3 regions of the Paenibacillus sp. BGI2013 genome follow, and region 1 is predicted to be linked to each of the others. Evidence: riboswitches for the same ligand, from Rfam matches in the RefSeq annotation. Region 1 holds a riboswitch; each other region holds the start of a gene.
The links. Region 1 has a riboswitch for S-adenosylmethionine ahead of CXK86_RS18375 (methionine ABC transporter ATP-binding protein). Riboswitches for the same ligand answer to the same signal wherever they lie in the genome.

Region 1 (4,552 bases):
GAATCTCTGCGTGTGGTGTAGGTGAAGCTCCAACTTTCAATTCAACTGTACGAGGTGCACCTGCTGAATTGTCTGCGCCGCTATCGGCGTCCTTGTTGTTTCCGCAAGCTGCGAGAACCGCAATCAACATAAGACTAAGTAGAGCAAAAGACCATTTTTTCATGTGTAAAACCCCTTCTCTAATCATTTTTGTCATGTGGCGTCCGCATTATTGCATAACCATCATGTTATCTATGTGTTATTTCCTGGTGAAAAATGTAACCAAGCGATCTCCAGCCATCTGGAGAATTTGCACTAGAATGATCATCGACACTACGGATATAATCATGATTTCATTTTGATAACGATAATACCCATAGTTGATTGCCAGTGTTCCCAGACCTCCACCGCCAACCATGCCCGCCATCGCCGTATAGGAGACAAGCGTAACAATGGTGATCGTTATACCCGCAAGCAGTCCAGGCAGTGCCTCAGGCAGTAACACCCGTCTTACAATCTGTCCGGTCGATGCACCCATCGACTGTGCCGCTTCAATGACACCCCGATCAACTTCTCGCAACGTCGTCTCCACCAAACGAGCAAAATAAGGAGCTGCTGAAATAACTAAAGGTGGTATAACACCTAACACACCTGTAGCAGTACCGACGAGTGAACGAGTGAACGGTATAAGAGCAACAATCAATATGATAAATGGGACTGAGCGCAAAATATTCACAATCAAGGACAATATAATGTACACCGTCCGTGACTTGATCGAAGCAGATCGGGCTGTCATGAACAGCAGCACTCCGAGCGGTAAACCAAAAATTACGGTGAACAAGCCTGATACACCCAAAATTTGCAGTGTCTCAATGGAGGCTTTACCAACCTCTTCCCAGCGAACTGTTGAAAAATCCATCTAACGAAGCACCTCCACATCAAGTCCCTCAGCGGTTAATTCTGATATCGTCCGATCAATCGCATTTGAATCACCCTCGAACCGAACGGTCAGCTGCCCATAAGGAACCTGTTTGATCGTAGAGATTGTACCTTGCAGGATGGCAAAATCCACGCCTGTCTTACGTACCGTTCTAGACAAAATCGCTTCATACGTTTTGTTACCCAGAAAGGATATCTTCACAAGTTTGGAAGCAGCACCTGCCTGCAATTCAACGCCTGCATTTGCCAGAGCGGTCTCTTCCAGAGCAAGTCCAGCTTCATGGTCACGCATCATGAAGTCCCGCGTGATCGCATGCTGTGGCTTCAGGAACACGTCTGTTACAGGTCCTTGTTCCACAATGCCACCTTGATGAATGACAGCCACCTTGTCACAGATGTTCTGAATGACATGCATCTCATGTGTGATCAGCACAATCGTTAGGTTGTACTTTTCATTAATGTCGAGTAATAACTTCAGGATTGAATTTGTCGTCTGCGGATCAAGTGCCGAAGTAGCCTCATCACAGAGAAGTACATTTGGATCACTTGCAAGTGCTCTCGCAATCCCTACACGTTGTTTCTGGCCACCCGATAATTGAGCCGGATATTTGCTGCTGTGGTGCTCCAGACCAACCAGTGCAAGCATTTCCTTCACTTTGCGATCAATGGCTTCCTTGGGTGTATTCACAAGCTTTAGTGGAAAAGCTACATTGTCATATACCGTTGCCGAAGATAACAGATTAAAGTGTTGAAAAATCATTCCGATCTTGCGTCTCTGTTGCTGCAATTCGGTTTTGCTCAGTTCAGTCAGGTTAATTCCGTCAACCCATACCTCACCCTCCGTAGGCCGTTCCAGCAAATTAATACAGCGAATCAATGTGCTTTTGCCCGCTCCGGAATGGCCAATCACTCCGTAGATTTCGCCCTTTTGGATGCTCAAATTCAACTCGGATAACGCTGTTGTAGATTTTGTTCCTTTGCCGTACGTTTTCGTTAAACCTTTTAATTCAATCAATCGCACTTGCCCCTTTCCAACCACCTACATGTATCTTTACCCGATCTAAAGGAAAACTCCCCTTAAAGTACAAAAAAAGAGCCCTTTGCAGATACAAAGAGGGCTCTTCACGTGAAAGAATATACCTTCTCATCTGCCAAAATCGTGTCTTGCACCATTTTGTAGGAATTAGCACCTAACATCTATAACGAATGATACATGTATCATGTCATTACAAATCGGTTGCCGGGCTTCATCGGGCCTGTCCCTCCGCCGCTCTCGATAAGAAATATGTTGTTGTAGGATTTTATAAGTTCATGTAGTTTATGCTTTATAATGTGAACGTAACTTCCAAAAAATCAGTTATATCCGTGTAACATTCGATTGAAACTCAGTATATTCCAAGTATTCCGATTTGTCAAAGGGAATTATTTCTTTTCCATATTTTATTGATATAACTATAAGAGGCTGTTAACGTTTCACAGACCATATCGACACCCTGACGCATTTCCTGCACATGCTGATTCAGATCCTCCAATTTCACTTTACCTTGCAAGGTCTGGTGTAACTGCCACAGGTCATCGTGCATTTCTGAGTTCATGTAGTGAATTTCCATATTACGTCGTTTGCGCAGCTTGCTCATCGGCTCACGATAAGAGTCCTTGATCTGTATTAATTGCAACGCAAGATCATGATGTTCCCTCGCATAGTCGAACTGCCTTAACATTGTGAAATAAGAAAAATGCGCTTTGGTATTTGAAGTATTCAACTGGAATATTTCATTTAATACCGTGCCGACTTTATCCAGAATGGCAAAGCAGCGGATAAAGCCATCTTTGTAGAAATACACATACCGTGCATACTCGGCTTTTTCAGTCGGCGTCATATCATCCGTTGATCCTGCAACGACCTTTTTACGAAAATGAGCAGCAGCGAAACAGCTTTGCTCCAGTTCATCCAGTGAGGAGATGAGTCCCTGAGTCCACACATACAGTTTCCGATAGTCATGCGTGGGATCATGGTCCACATGCATTTGTCGTTGAAATAGCTCAAGCGTATGCGCCATTGCGTCCATCGCTGCCTTCAATTTACCTTCGTTTATACGTGGCTTTTCCCCCAACAACGTTCGCAGCATATCTAACCTCCTCTTTTCCAAAAAAACAAGAATTCATCACCGTAAACGAAACATCATTCATTCCGTGTAATTGCTGCTTGCCATAGGTTGCCCTGATCCCTCTGACATCAAACAAAGTCCACCTGTCCAATGATGTACATCACTGGATGGTGGACTTTCATATTTAAAAACGATTAGCCGGGCGATGTAGCTTGTACACCAGGAAACTCATATACGTTAAGACTCCGAACAATATGGCGATATCCAGCATATGAGCAAGAGCTACGAACATGTATACTTCCGGACGGTTCATTGTCACCATCATGAAAATACCAATGACTACTTGCATCAGAATAAGAACAACGGATACCACACCCAGAGTACGCATTTCCTTGTTGTCCGGATGATTACGGTAAGCGAAGTGACCCAGGATTGCGATAACAATCACGAGCGACGCAGCTGCTGCACGGTGAGCAAAAGCAACCGCTACCCCACCCGAAAGCTCAGGAATAATCTGCCCGTTACAGAGCGGAAATCCAGAACATCCCCCTGCAGAATCCGTGTGACTCACAAATGCACCCGTGTATACCACGAGATATGTGTAAATGGTGGAGAACCAGACCAGATTCCTGAATTTTTTACTAACCCGAGGGTATTTATTCAGTCGCTCCAATCCGCCATCTTTTGCCTCTTGCCTGATGCCCAGCGCCATCATTAGAGAACTGGCAAAAGCAATCAGTGCAAAGCCAAAATGCAGTGCCATGACTGCTGAAGATTGGGAGAAGACAACGGCAAAAGCCCCCATGATTCCCTGGACGATGACAAATACCAGAGTTAAGAAAGAAAACAATTGCAGGTCACGGCGTGACTTGCCAAACCGCAGAAAAGCGACAAACGAGGCAATGGACAACAGTCCAGCCAGTGCACTTACAGCGCGATGGGAATATTCAATAAGTGAAGCCACAGTATGTGCCGGAACGAGTTTTCCATTACATAAAGGCCATTCTGTTCCGCAGCCAAGGCCTGATTCCGTTTTGGTTACGATGCCTCCACCAAAAGTGGCCAGAAACATGACAAGACAGGTTAATACGGTTAACCATTTAAACAAAGTTAAGTGTTTCAATTTTTTCTCACCCGCTGTTGGTTTAAGATGGCGAAGAATATTCTCCGCTTGTTTCGGTACTTTGACACTTATTTCACAACTAAATTCATTATAACGGATAAAATGTTCATTGACGTCGCGCTTTGTGACAAAATGTTAACGTCTGGTGAAATAATGACCCACAGGTCATTGAGGATATGTACAGAAATGTTTCTTACATAGAACGTGTCGAACACACAAACGCCATTTCCCTATTTCAAGAGAAATGGCGTTCTTTTTATTATACCCTTTTACAACATGAACCTGTCATACTTTTATATAAGTTCATGAAACATTTACACAATAACGGAGAGGACAGAAATAGCCTGAAGAAGCGGAGCTAAAAGCTTTCTGAAAGAAAGCTGCATCGGAAGCATATGCTTCG
Region 2 (4,552 bases), on a different contig from region 1:
TCGGAATAATTCTGGTTACCCTGTGTCGCAGATTTCCGGAGAAAACCGTCTTCCAGTTCACCCGTGAGATTACGGGCAGCTGGATTGCTTACATACTGGGATTGTCTATGATTATGTATTTCATAGTTATTGCCGCATTCGAAATCAGAGTTATGGCTGAAGTAACTGGGATGTATCTGCTCGAACGCACCCCCACCTGGGCGATTGTGATGGTCTTCATGTGGATCGGTGTATATATGATTTCAGGCGGGCTTGGCGTTATCGTACGTGTGTTTGAGATCATCCTTCCGATTACGATTATTATATTTGTGATTGAAATTTTGCTTAGTAATCAGCTATTCGAGATTGGCAATCTGAGACCCGTCCTCGGTGATGGGATTATGCCCGTTTTCCAAGGGTTGAAGCCTTCACTATTATCTTATACGGGCTATGAGGTGATGTTAATCATGACTGCCTATATGAAAAATCCGAAGAAGAGCAATAAAGCGATGACCTGGGGGATACTCATATCCACTATTATCTACTTGATCACGGTGGTGATGGTTATAGGCAGTTTATCGCTCGATGGCATCAAAACTCGAACCTGGCCAACGCTGGATTTGGTAAGAAGCTTCGAAATCCAGGGTCTGATATTCGAGCGTTTTGAATCCTTATTGCTGGTCATCTGGATTATGCAAATCTTTTCGACTACAGCAATTACACATTACTGCGCTTCGGTGGGTATTCGTGATTTGTTTCGTTCCAAAAAAATCAAAGGCATCATGTACGGCCTGCTGCCGTTCATTTATCTGACAGCAATGATACCCAAAACAGTGGATGATACCTTCGTACTAGGAGATATGCTAGGCAATGTGTCCGTATTTTTGTTTGGCATTTTACCTCTGGTACTACTGTTGTTAAGTCTGATTCGCAAAAAAGGAGGCAAGCATGCATGATTACATTCCGCATGTTGTTACGCTTAGCCACTGTATTATGCATTCTCTTAACGATATCCGGATGTTGGAGCAGTCGAGAGATAGAGGATCTAAGTGTCTACGTTGGTCTCGGGATCGATATCGGCAAAGAGACGGAATTTGAGGAGAACATCGCCAATCAGGGAGGAGGGTATTCCAAGCAGAACAATGTGACAGCCACGGTACAGATTGCTCCGGGTAATTCCAGCAGTCAGAAGAGCCAACAATCCGGTTCGCCTGCTTCTGGTAAAACGTCCTATTCCAATGAACAGCTTACCGGAGATTCCTTGCTGCAAATCTTTCGTCAGTTTGCACTGAGACGAGATCATCCGCTCATCGGACATCATCTGAAGGTTATCGTTGTGTCCAAGGATATCGCCAAAAAGTATGGTCTGGACCAGCTGCTGGATTTTGTACTTCGGGATAACGATATTCGTCCTAACTGTCTGGTGTTGATTAGCCATCATCGCGCTGTTGATGTACTGACTTCAGATGATCCTTCCCGGATTCCAGCATTTTATCTTACAGGTATTACCGGTAATTCATACTTGTCCAATAAAATCCTGGACCCCGTTCTACTCTCCAAATTAGATGCACAAATGCAATCCGGCTCCAGCTTTTTGCTCCAGAATGTACTGAACTTCAATGGAGAGGACAAGTTCTCCGGTGCCAGTATCTTTGATGGGAAAACAACAAAATTCATCGGGGAACTCAGCCAAACGGATCTAGAAGGGCTATCTTGGCTCAGACCTAAAGAAAAAGGAGGTATCTTGAAGACATACAATAAAGAGGGGTTCACTGTTGTATATGAAATGAAGAAGAAAAAAACAACAATAATTCCAAAAGTGGTTGGCGATGATATTTCATTCCATGTGAAAACTGAATCCGAAGGCTGGTTGATGGAGGATTGGCGTGCTCCCGAGGAAGAGGAAAAAGGTGCGTATCTCAGTGAATTGGAAAAAGAATTTGCTGAACTTGCCAAACAACAGATTCGACAGTTGTTATACAAACTGCAGCATACCTATAAAGTAGATGTTGCGGATTTTCGGGATAGCTTGCGTATTAAAGAACCTAAAACATGGAAAAAAGTCAAAGACGATTGGGATAAAATTTTTAGCACCGTGCCGATCACCTATGAGGTAAAGACCACCATCACGAATCCGGGGTCTTCCACCGAATAGCGAGGTGTGCCATATATTATTTAATTGTTGACACATTCATGATAGATCGCTATATTAGTAAAAAATCATTTTCTTATCCAGAGAGGTGGAGGGACTGGCCCTTAGAAACCTCAGCAACAGATCTGAAGGATACTGTGCTAATTCCAGCGGGTGAAAGCCTGATAGATAGGAGCGTTTGTTTTTATTTGTCAGTAACGGCGCACTCTTTAGGCAGAGTGGGTCTTTTTTGTTTTTTCTGGATGAAGAAGTAGGGGAGCAGCAGGTATGGAGAACAACAACGACAAAGGGCATTTTCAGCGGAAAATGCAGGCACGGCATGTGGTCATGCTCTCTCTCGGAGGAGTCATTGGAACGGGATTATTCCTCAGCTCAGGTTACACCATTCAGCAGGCGGGACCACTGGGAACCATTCTGTCCTATCTGATTGGAGCCATCGTTGTGTATCTGGTGATGCTCTGTCTTGGTGAACTGTCTGTTCATATGCCAGAGACGGGAGCATTTCATAGTTATGCAGCCAAATATATCGGACCGGCAACAGGTTACACGGTGGCTTGGTTATACTGGTTAACCTGGACTGTTGCGCTTGGCTCCGAATTCACAGCCGCCGGATTGCTTATGCAGCGCTGGTTCCCATCGGTAAACGTATGGATATGGAGCGCGGTTTTTGCACTGATGATCTTTCTGTTTAACGCTCTAACGGTGAAATTTTTTGCGGAATCCGAGTTCTGGTTCTCATCTGTAAAAGTAGTGACTATCGTAATCTTCATTATTATCGGTGGCGCAGCCATGTTTGGGTTCATTCCCATGGCGGATTCTGAACCGGCTCCATTTCTATCGAATATTACCGCATCCGGGTGGTTCCCTCATGGGGCTACAGCGATATTGATGACCATGCTTGCTGTAAACTTTGCCTTCTCAGGCACCGAGTTAATCGGCATTGCCGCCGGTGAGACGGAGAACCCGGAAAAGACGATACCAAAGGCTATTCATACAACGCTGTGGCGTTTGGTTATTTTCTTCATCGGAACGATTATTATCTTGTCGGCCTTGCTGCCCATGTCGGATGCCAGTGTACTGGAAAGTCCGTTTGTAGCGGTAATGGAGCGGGTGGGTGTACCCTATGCAGCAGACATTATGAACTTTGTTATTCTGACGGCGATTCTCTCTGCTGCCAATTCAGGCCTGTATGCATCTTCACGTATGCTCTGGTCTCTGGCTGACAAAAGAACGATCTCTCCGTGGTTTGCCAAATTGACCAAAAGCGGAGTACCGCTGAATGCACTTCTGATTAGTATGGTGGGTGGTGCGCTGGCCTTGCTGTCCAGCATCATTGCGCCAGGTACGGTGTATATTACGCTGGTTTCCATTTCAGGTCTGGCTGTCGTTGCAGTATGGATGAGTATCAGTGCCTCCCAATACATGTTCCGCAGACAATATATCCGGGAAGGACATGCGGTCAAAGATCTGGTCTACCGCACACCACTGTATCCGGTGGTACCAATTGTTTCATTTATATTATGCCTGGCTTCATGCATAGGTATTGCCTTTGACCCGACACAGCGAATTGCGCTGTATTGTGGGGTTCCGTTTATCGCAGTATGTTACGCTGCTTATTATCTGACAGAACGTGTGAATAAGAAAAGAGGACAAGTACATGACGCAAGAACAACAGACTAACCCCATGGAACAGATCCTTCGTGAACATCCGGTCATGATTCTGGATGGAGCGTTGGCTACGGAACTCGAACAGCATGGATGTGATCTCGATGATCCACTATGGTCTGCTCGTGTGTTGCTTGAGAATCCGGATGTTATTGTTCAGGTCCATGCAGATTATTTTCGAGCAGGAGCCGACTGTGCGATTACATCCAGTTATCAGGCGACGGTGGATGGTTTCCGCAAGAGAGGGATTGGTGAACAGGCAGCACTGGAGCTGATCCGGAAGACGGTGGAACTGGCTGTACAGGCGAGAGATGACGTGTGGGCAGAAGTGCAGAGTAGTTTAGTAGGGAGAGAAAGCTCGACAGGTCAGCTTGTAGAAGCTCCTTCGGTACGTTCCGAGAACGTAGAGAATGAGGAGCATATAACAGATCGTACAGTAGATCGCGAAGGGGACAGTTTTCGTCCACGTCCAATTATTGCCGGGTCCGTTGGTCCGTACGGCGCCTATCTGGCGGATGGTTCAGAGTATGTGGGACATTACGGCGTGTCGGATGAGACGCTGGCCGCATTTCACCGTCCGCGTATGGCGGCGCTGATTGAAGCGGGTGCTGACATTTTGGCGTTTGAGACAATTCCTTCGTTGCAGGAAGCACAAGTGCTGGTTGATTTACTGAAGGAGTTTCCTCATGCGTATGCCTGGTTATCCTTTTCTTTAAAAGACGGGACAAGCATCAGCGAGGGCACACCGCTTGAGGT
Region 3 (4,552 bases), on a different contig from region 1:
AGGTAGCATCTTTAACTCGTATAAGCTGAATATTCAAAGGGAGGGAACGAAAATGGAAGTCATTTTCATGAACAGATTGTCCAGAATGTCAGATCAGAATGCAGAGTATGCACAGTTATGGATTGGGGAAGAGGAAGATAGTTGGCAGCTGGGATGGAGTCGCTACGAGGAAGGAGAGCGTGAGGACAGCATCTGGTATGAGGGGACTTCTTGGGAGGAGCTGCTTCATATTTACCGTCATCAGCTTGCCATACAGATGAGTGAGGGGTACCGACCGCAGTTGCAGGGGTTATTTCATGAGAATGATGATCTGAAGTCACGCAGTTATGGTGGACAGCGGCTCCATTGTTACAGTGAGTTATACGGCAATGAGCAATTATATACGGATCTGTGCACATGGCGCAGGAAGAGAGCTGTGTCTGACCGGAAGGCACCGTATTTTATTGCAACAAATCGTCTGCTGCGTTTGATCAGTGCCTTTGTTCCGCAATCGCTGGATGAACTGATGCAACTTCCGGGCGTAGGAGAGAGCAAAGCAACTGAGTATGGTACGGAATGGATGGAGATTACAACCGGACTGGAGCGTTCAACGACATTCCCGCTGGACTGGGTATACACGGCGCTGAAGGAAGAAGAGTATGAGAGTTGGTTATACAAGCAGAGAGAGCAGAAGTACAAGCAGGAACTTGATAAGTTCACCACACGTAAGCAGGTGCTTGAAGGCATGAAGGAAGGGTATACGTTAGAGGAGATTGTTAATCGATCCGGATTATCCCGACGCGAGTTGGTTGAGCTGTTAGAGGCACTGGATCACGAAGGTTATGACACCGATTGTCTTCTTGATGTGGAGCTGGCAGTGATGCCAGAGAACGAACAAGAGGCCGTATGGAGTGCGTATGAGGAGCTGGGAGATACGTTCCTGAAGCCAGTATTACATAAGGTGTATGGAGGAGAGAAACCCGATGGAGGAAGTCTGGAGCAGGTCTATGAAAGACTGCGCATGATTCGAATCCGCTTCCGTCGGCACGCAGAGACAGAGAAGAATGTTGGTTAATAATCAGAAATGAAAAAAGACGAGGCGTTTCTCCCGGAGGAGCGCTTCGTCTTTGTTATTTCATAAAAGTTCATACCCAGTCTTTCTTGCGGAAAATGAAGAACATGCTCAGGCCCAGTGTAACCATCAGACCAATCACAACAAAATAGCTGTATTTCCAGTTAAGCTCTGGCATATTCGTAAAGTTCATGCCGTATATACCGGTAATGACTGTCAGCGGCATGAAGACCGTGGTAATGGCGGTAAATACACGCATGATCTCATTCGCCCGGTTCGCAATACTGGATTGGTAGGCTTCTCGCAAGTTGCCCATCAGGTCGCGATAAGTCTCAAAGGTTTCAGATATTTTTACAGCATTCTCATAGATGTCACTGAAATACTTTTGCAGTTGATCATCGATGAGACGCAGATCTTTTTTATTCAAGGTGTTAATAACCTCTTTCTGAGGTCCAAGGACTTTTTTCAGCCACAGAATCTCACTGCGTAGCCCGATGATTTCATTCAGATGTGACTTTTTGGTGTGCATCAGAATGTCTTCCTCAAGCTTCTCGATCCGTGCTTCAATTCGGTCACCTACGGTGAAATAATTATCAACAATCAAGTCAACCAGCAAATACAGCAGACGATCCGGTGTACTGATTTCCTGTTCCCACAGGATGGGTTTCAGTGTACGCAATTCGCTGACCTTGTGCTTGGTAACACTAATAATGAAATGTCTGCCGAGAAACAGGTTGACCGCACGTAGAAATATCTCTTCATCATCAAAACGGATGCTATTAATCACAATAAAATAATGGTTCTCATAAATTTCAATCTTCGGACGTTGTTCTTCGTCACTAAGACAGTCTTCCACAGCCAGATCATGCATCAAGAACAGCGGCTGAAGTACCGCCAAATCGTCTACGTCTGCATCAATCCAGTAAAATCCTTCCGCTGGTGGAGTCAGCGCCTGCTGAATGTCGTCCACCGGAATAAATACACCGTTGTTAACCAACCGGATTTTCATCGTTAATCTACTCCTTCTGCACCCGCCAACTTGGCGGATATTATCATTATGGGCGCAAAAAGAACAAATCAGCCGGTCGGCAGCGGAGCCTGGAGATCAGGGCTGCGTTCACTATATAATCAAACGGAAGTCACGTCCCGCTGCCGGCATGCTGATGTCAATTCTCTATGCAGTTTGTCGGAATTCGGCTGCCAGTCAGGCCTCGGGTCGCCATCCATTTAATATGTCACCTCTCACATAAGGGTTTATAACACCTTGTTTAGTATACCGCTGGTACAAGGTGCTTTCAAGCGCAAAAATGTGTCTATTTCGCGCCCTGAGGCAGTGTATGACAACGGATGATGAACGGTTCCGATCTGGGAAGCAGACATCGAACTGCATCTTGACGTGAGGGCATTAATGTAATAAAGTAGACGGTGAACCATATTTAATTACAATCTAATACAGCGAAATCTTATCAAGAGTAGGTGGAGGGACTGGCCCGATGAAACCCGGCAACCGGCGGTATACCGCACGGTGCTAATTCTTGCAGTGACTAAGTGTCAAGTGGCACTGTTGTAACTGAGAGATGAGAGAGGCGCATATCTTTTTTACATATGACCTTTCTCGAAATCCGAGGAAGGTCTTTGTTATATGCCCCGACTTCTCAGCAGTGATTTTCGCTAAGGAACTTGAGGTTGTTTGTAACGTTGGATGAAAGAGCAATTCAATGTTTTTACAAGCTCAAGGCAGTCTATAACTGTATTGATGTGAAGACATCAAGCCAAGGGTGGCTGCATCTATCTATGCACAAGGAGGAGTTAGACTTACTATGCCAATCAAAATACCCGATACTCTACCAGCAAAAGAAGTACTTGAAGGAGAGAATATCTTCGTCATGGATGAAACTTCTGCATATCAGCAGGATATTCGTCCACTCCGTATCGCTATATTAAACCTGATGCCCACAAAGGAAACGACCGAAACACAATTGCTTCGTCTGGTGGGAAACACGCCTATTCAGGTGGATGTCGTTCTTGTACATCCCAAATCCCATACGTCGAAGAATACGTCTCAAGAGTATTTGGATCTGTTCTATAAAACCTTTGATGAGATTGAGCACCGTCGTTTCGATGGAATGATCATTACGGGTGCCCCGGTGGAACAGATGGATTTCGAAGACGTGAACTATTGGAATGAAATCCAGGAGATCTTCGAATGGACCAAAACCAATGTGACTTCAACCCTCCACATATGTTGGGCTTCTCAGGCAGGTTTATACCATCATTTTGACGTACCCAAGGTTGCACTTGATGAAAAGTGTTTTGGCGTTTTCCCACATACCATCAATAAACCACATGTTCCGTTGTTGCGTGGATTCGATGAAGTATTCAACGTTCCACATTCCCGTCATACGGAAGTGAGACGCGAAGATATTGAAAAGAATGAGAATTTAGAGATTTTGGCTGAATCCGAGGAAGCGGGGATCTTCCTGGTTGCTACCAAAGACGGCAAACAGATTTTTGCCACAGGACATGCCGAGTATGACCCGTTCTCATTAAAGTGGGAGTATGACCGGGATGCAGCCAAAGGGTTGGATATCGCATTGCCTAGGCATTATTATCCGAATGACGACCCTTCCCGTGTGCCACCAGCTACTTGGCGCGCTCATGCCAACTTATTATTCTCTAACTGGCTCAATTACTATGTGTATCAAGAAACACCTTACGATATTGGCCCGCAAATCTAATCGAGATTACAGGAGGATGCAGCAATGGAAGACAACAACAAGTTGAAAATCGAAAGCCGCTTAGCACAAATTGGGTCCATCAATGAACCGGTAACAGGCGCCATTAACTTTCCGATCTATCAATCCACTGCGTTTCGCCACCCTAAGCTTGGACAAAGCACGGGGTTTGATTATATTCGTACGACTAATCCAACCCGTAAAGTATTGGAAGAAGCCGCCGCAGCGCTGGAGTCCGGTGATGCAGGGTTTGCCTGTAGCTCGGGAATGGCTGCGCTGCAAACGATTTTTGCCATGTTTGGTCAAGGGGATCATCTGATTGTATCGCTGGATCTGTATGGTGGAACCTATCGTCTGCTGGAACGTATTCTGTCCCGTTTCGGCGTAACTGCTAGTTATGTGGACACGAATGACCTTGTAGCACTGGAGAAGGTTCGTCAGCCGAATACCAAAGCTGTATTTATTGAGACACCAACCAATCCACTGATGATGATCACCGATGTGGAAGCCGTTGCTTCCTGGGCGAAAAGTTACAACCTGTTGACCATTGTTGACAACACGTTGTTGACTCCATTTTTCCAACGTCCGATTGAACTGGGTGCCGATATCATCATTCATAGCGCTACCAAATATCTGGGCGGACATAATGATGTGCTCGCCGGACTAATTATTACCAAAGGTGAGGCGTTATCTGCTGAGATGGCGTTCCTGCATAATTCCATTGGAGCGGTATTATCTCCAAGTGACTCCTACCAGTTGATGAAAG

Region 2: linked by a shared signal. The riboswitch ahead of mmuP (S-methylmethionine permease) and the one ahead of CXK86_RS18375 (methionine ABC transporter ATP-binding protein) in region 1 are both predicted to bind S-adenosylmethionine.
Region 3: linked by a shared signal. The riboswitch ahead of metA (homoserine O-acetyltransferase MetA) and the one ahead of CXK86_RS18375 (methionine ABC transporter ATP-binding protein) in region 1 are both predicted to bind S-adenosylmethionine.

Annotation. Positions count from the first base shown of each region.
Region 1 is NZ_PJFA01000007.1:75,190-79,741, reverse strand. Features, by position in the region: gene CXK86_RS18385 (MetQ/NlpA family ABC transporter substrate-binding protein) at 1-163, opposite strand, end outside; gene CXK86_RS18380 (methionine ABC transporter permease) at 239-898, opposite strand; gene CXK86_RS18375 (methionine ABC transporter ATP-binding protein) at 899-1,933, opposite strand; SAM riboswitch class I at 2,060-2,201, opposite strand; gene CXK86_RS18370 (Cthe_2314 family HEPN domain-containing protein) at 2,331-3,047, opposite strand; gene CXK86_RS18365 (COX15/CtaA family protein) at 3,211-4,149, opposite strand.
Region 2 is NZ_PJFA01000010.1:67,658-72,209, forward strand. Features, by position in the region: gene CXK86_RS22190 (spore germination protein) at 1-935, shown strand, start outside; gene CXK86_RS22195 (Ger(x)C family spore germination protein) at 932-2,134, shown strand; SAM riboswitch class I at 2,205-2,306, shown strand; gene mmuP (S-methylmethionine permease) at 2,399-3,811, shown strand; gene mmuM (homocysteine S-methyltransferase) at 3,789-4,552, shown strand, end outside.
Region 3 is NZ_PJFA01000001.1:129,207-133,758, forward strand. Features, by position in the region: gene CXK86_RS00615 (HRDC domain-containing protein) at 53-1,054, shown strand; gene corA (magnesium/cobalt transporter CorA) at 1,125-2,060, opposite strand; SAM riboswitch class I at 2,512-2,635, shown strand; gene metA (homoserine O-acetyltransferase MetA) at 2,872-3,789, shown strand; gene CXK86_RS00630 (PLP-dependent transferase) at 3,814-4,552, shown strand, end outside.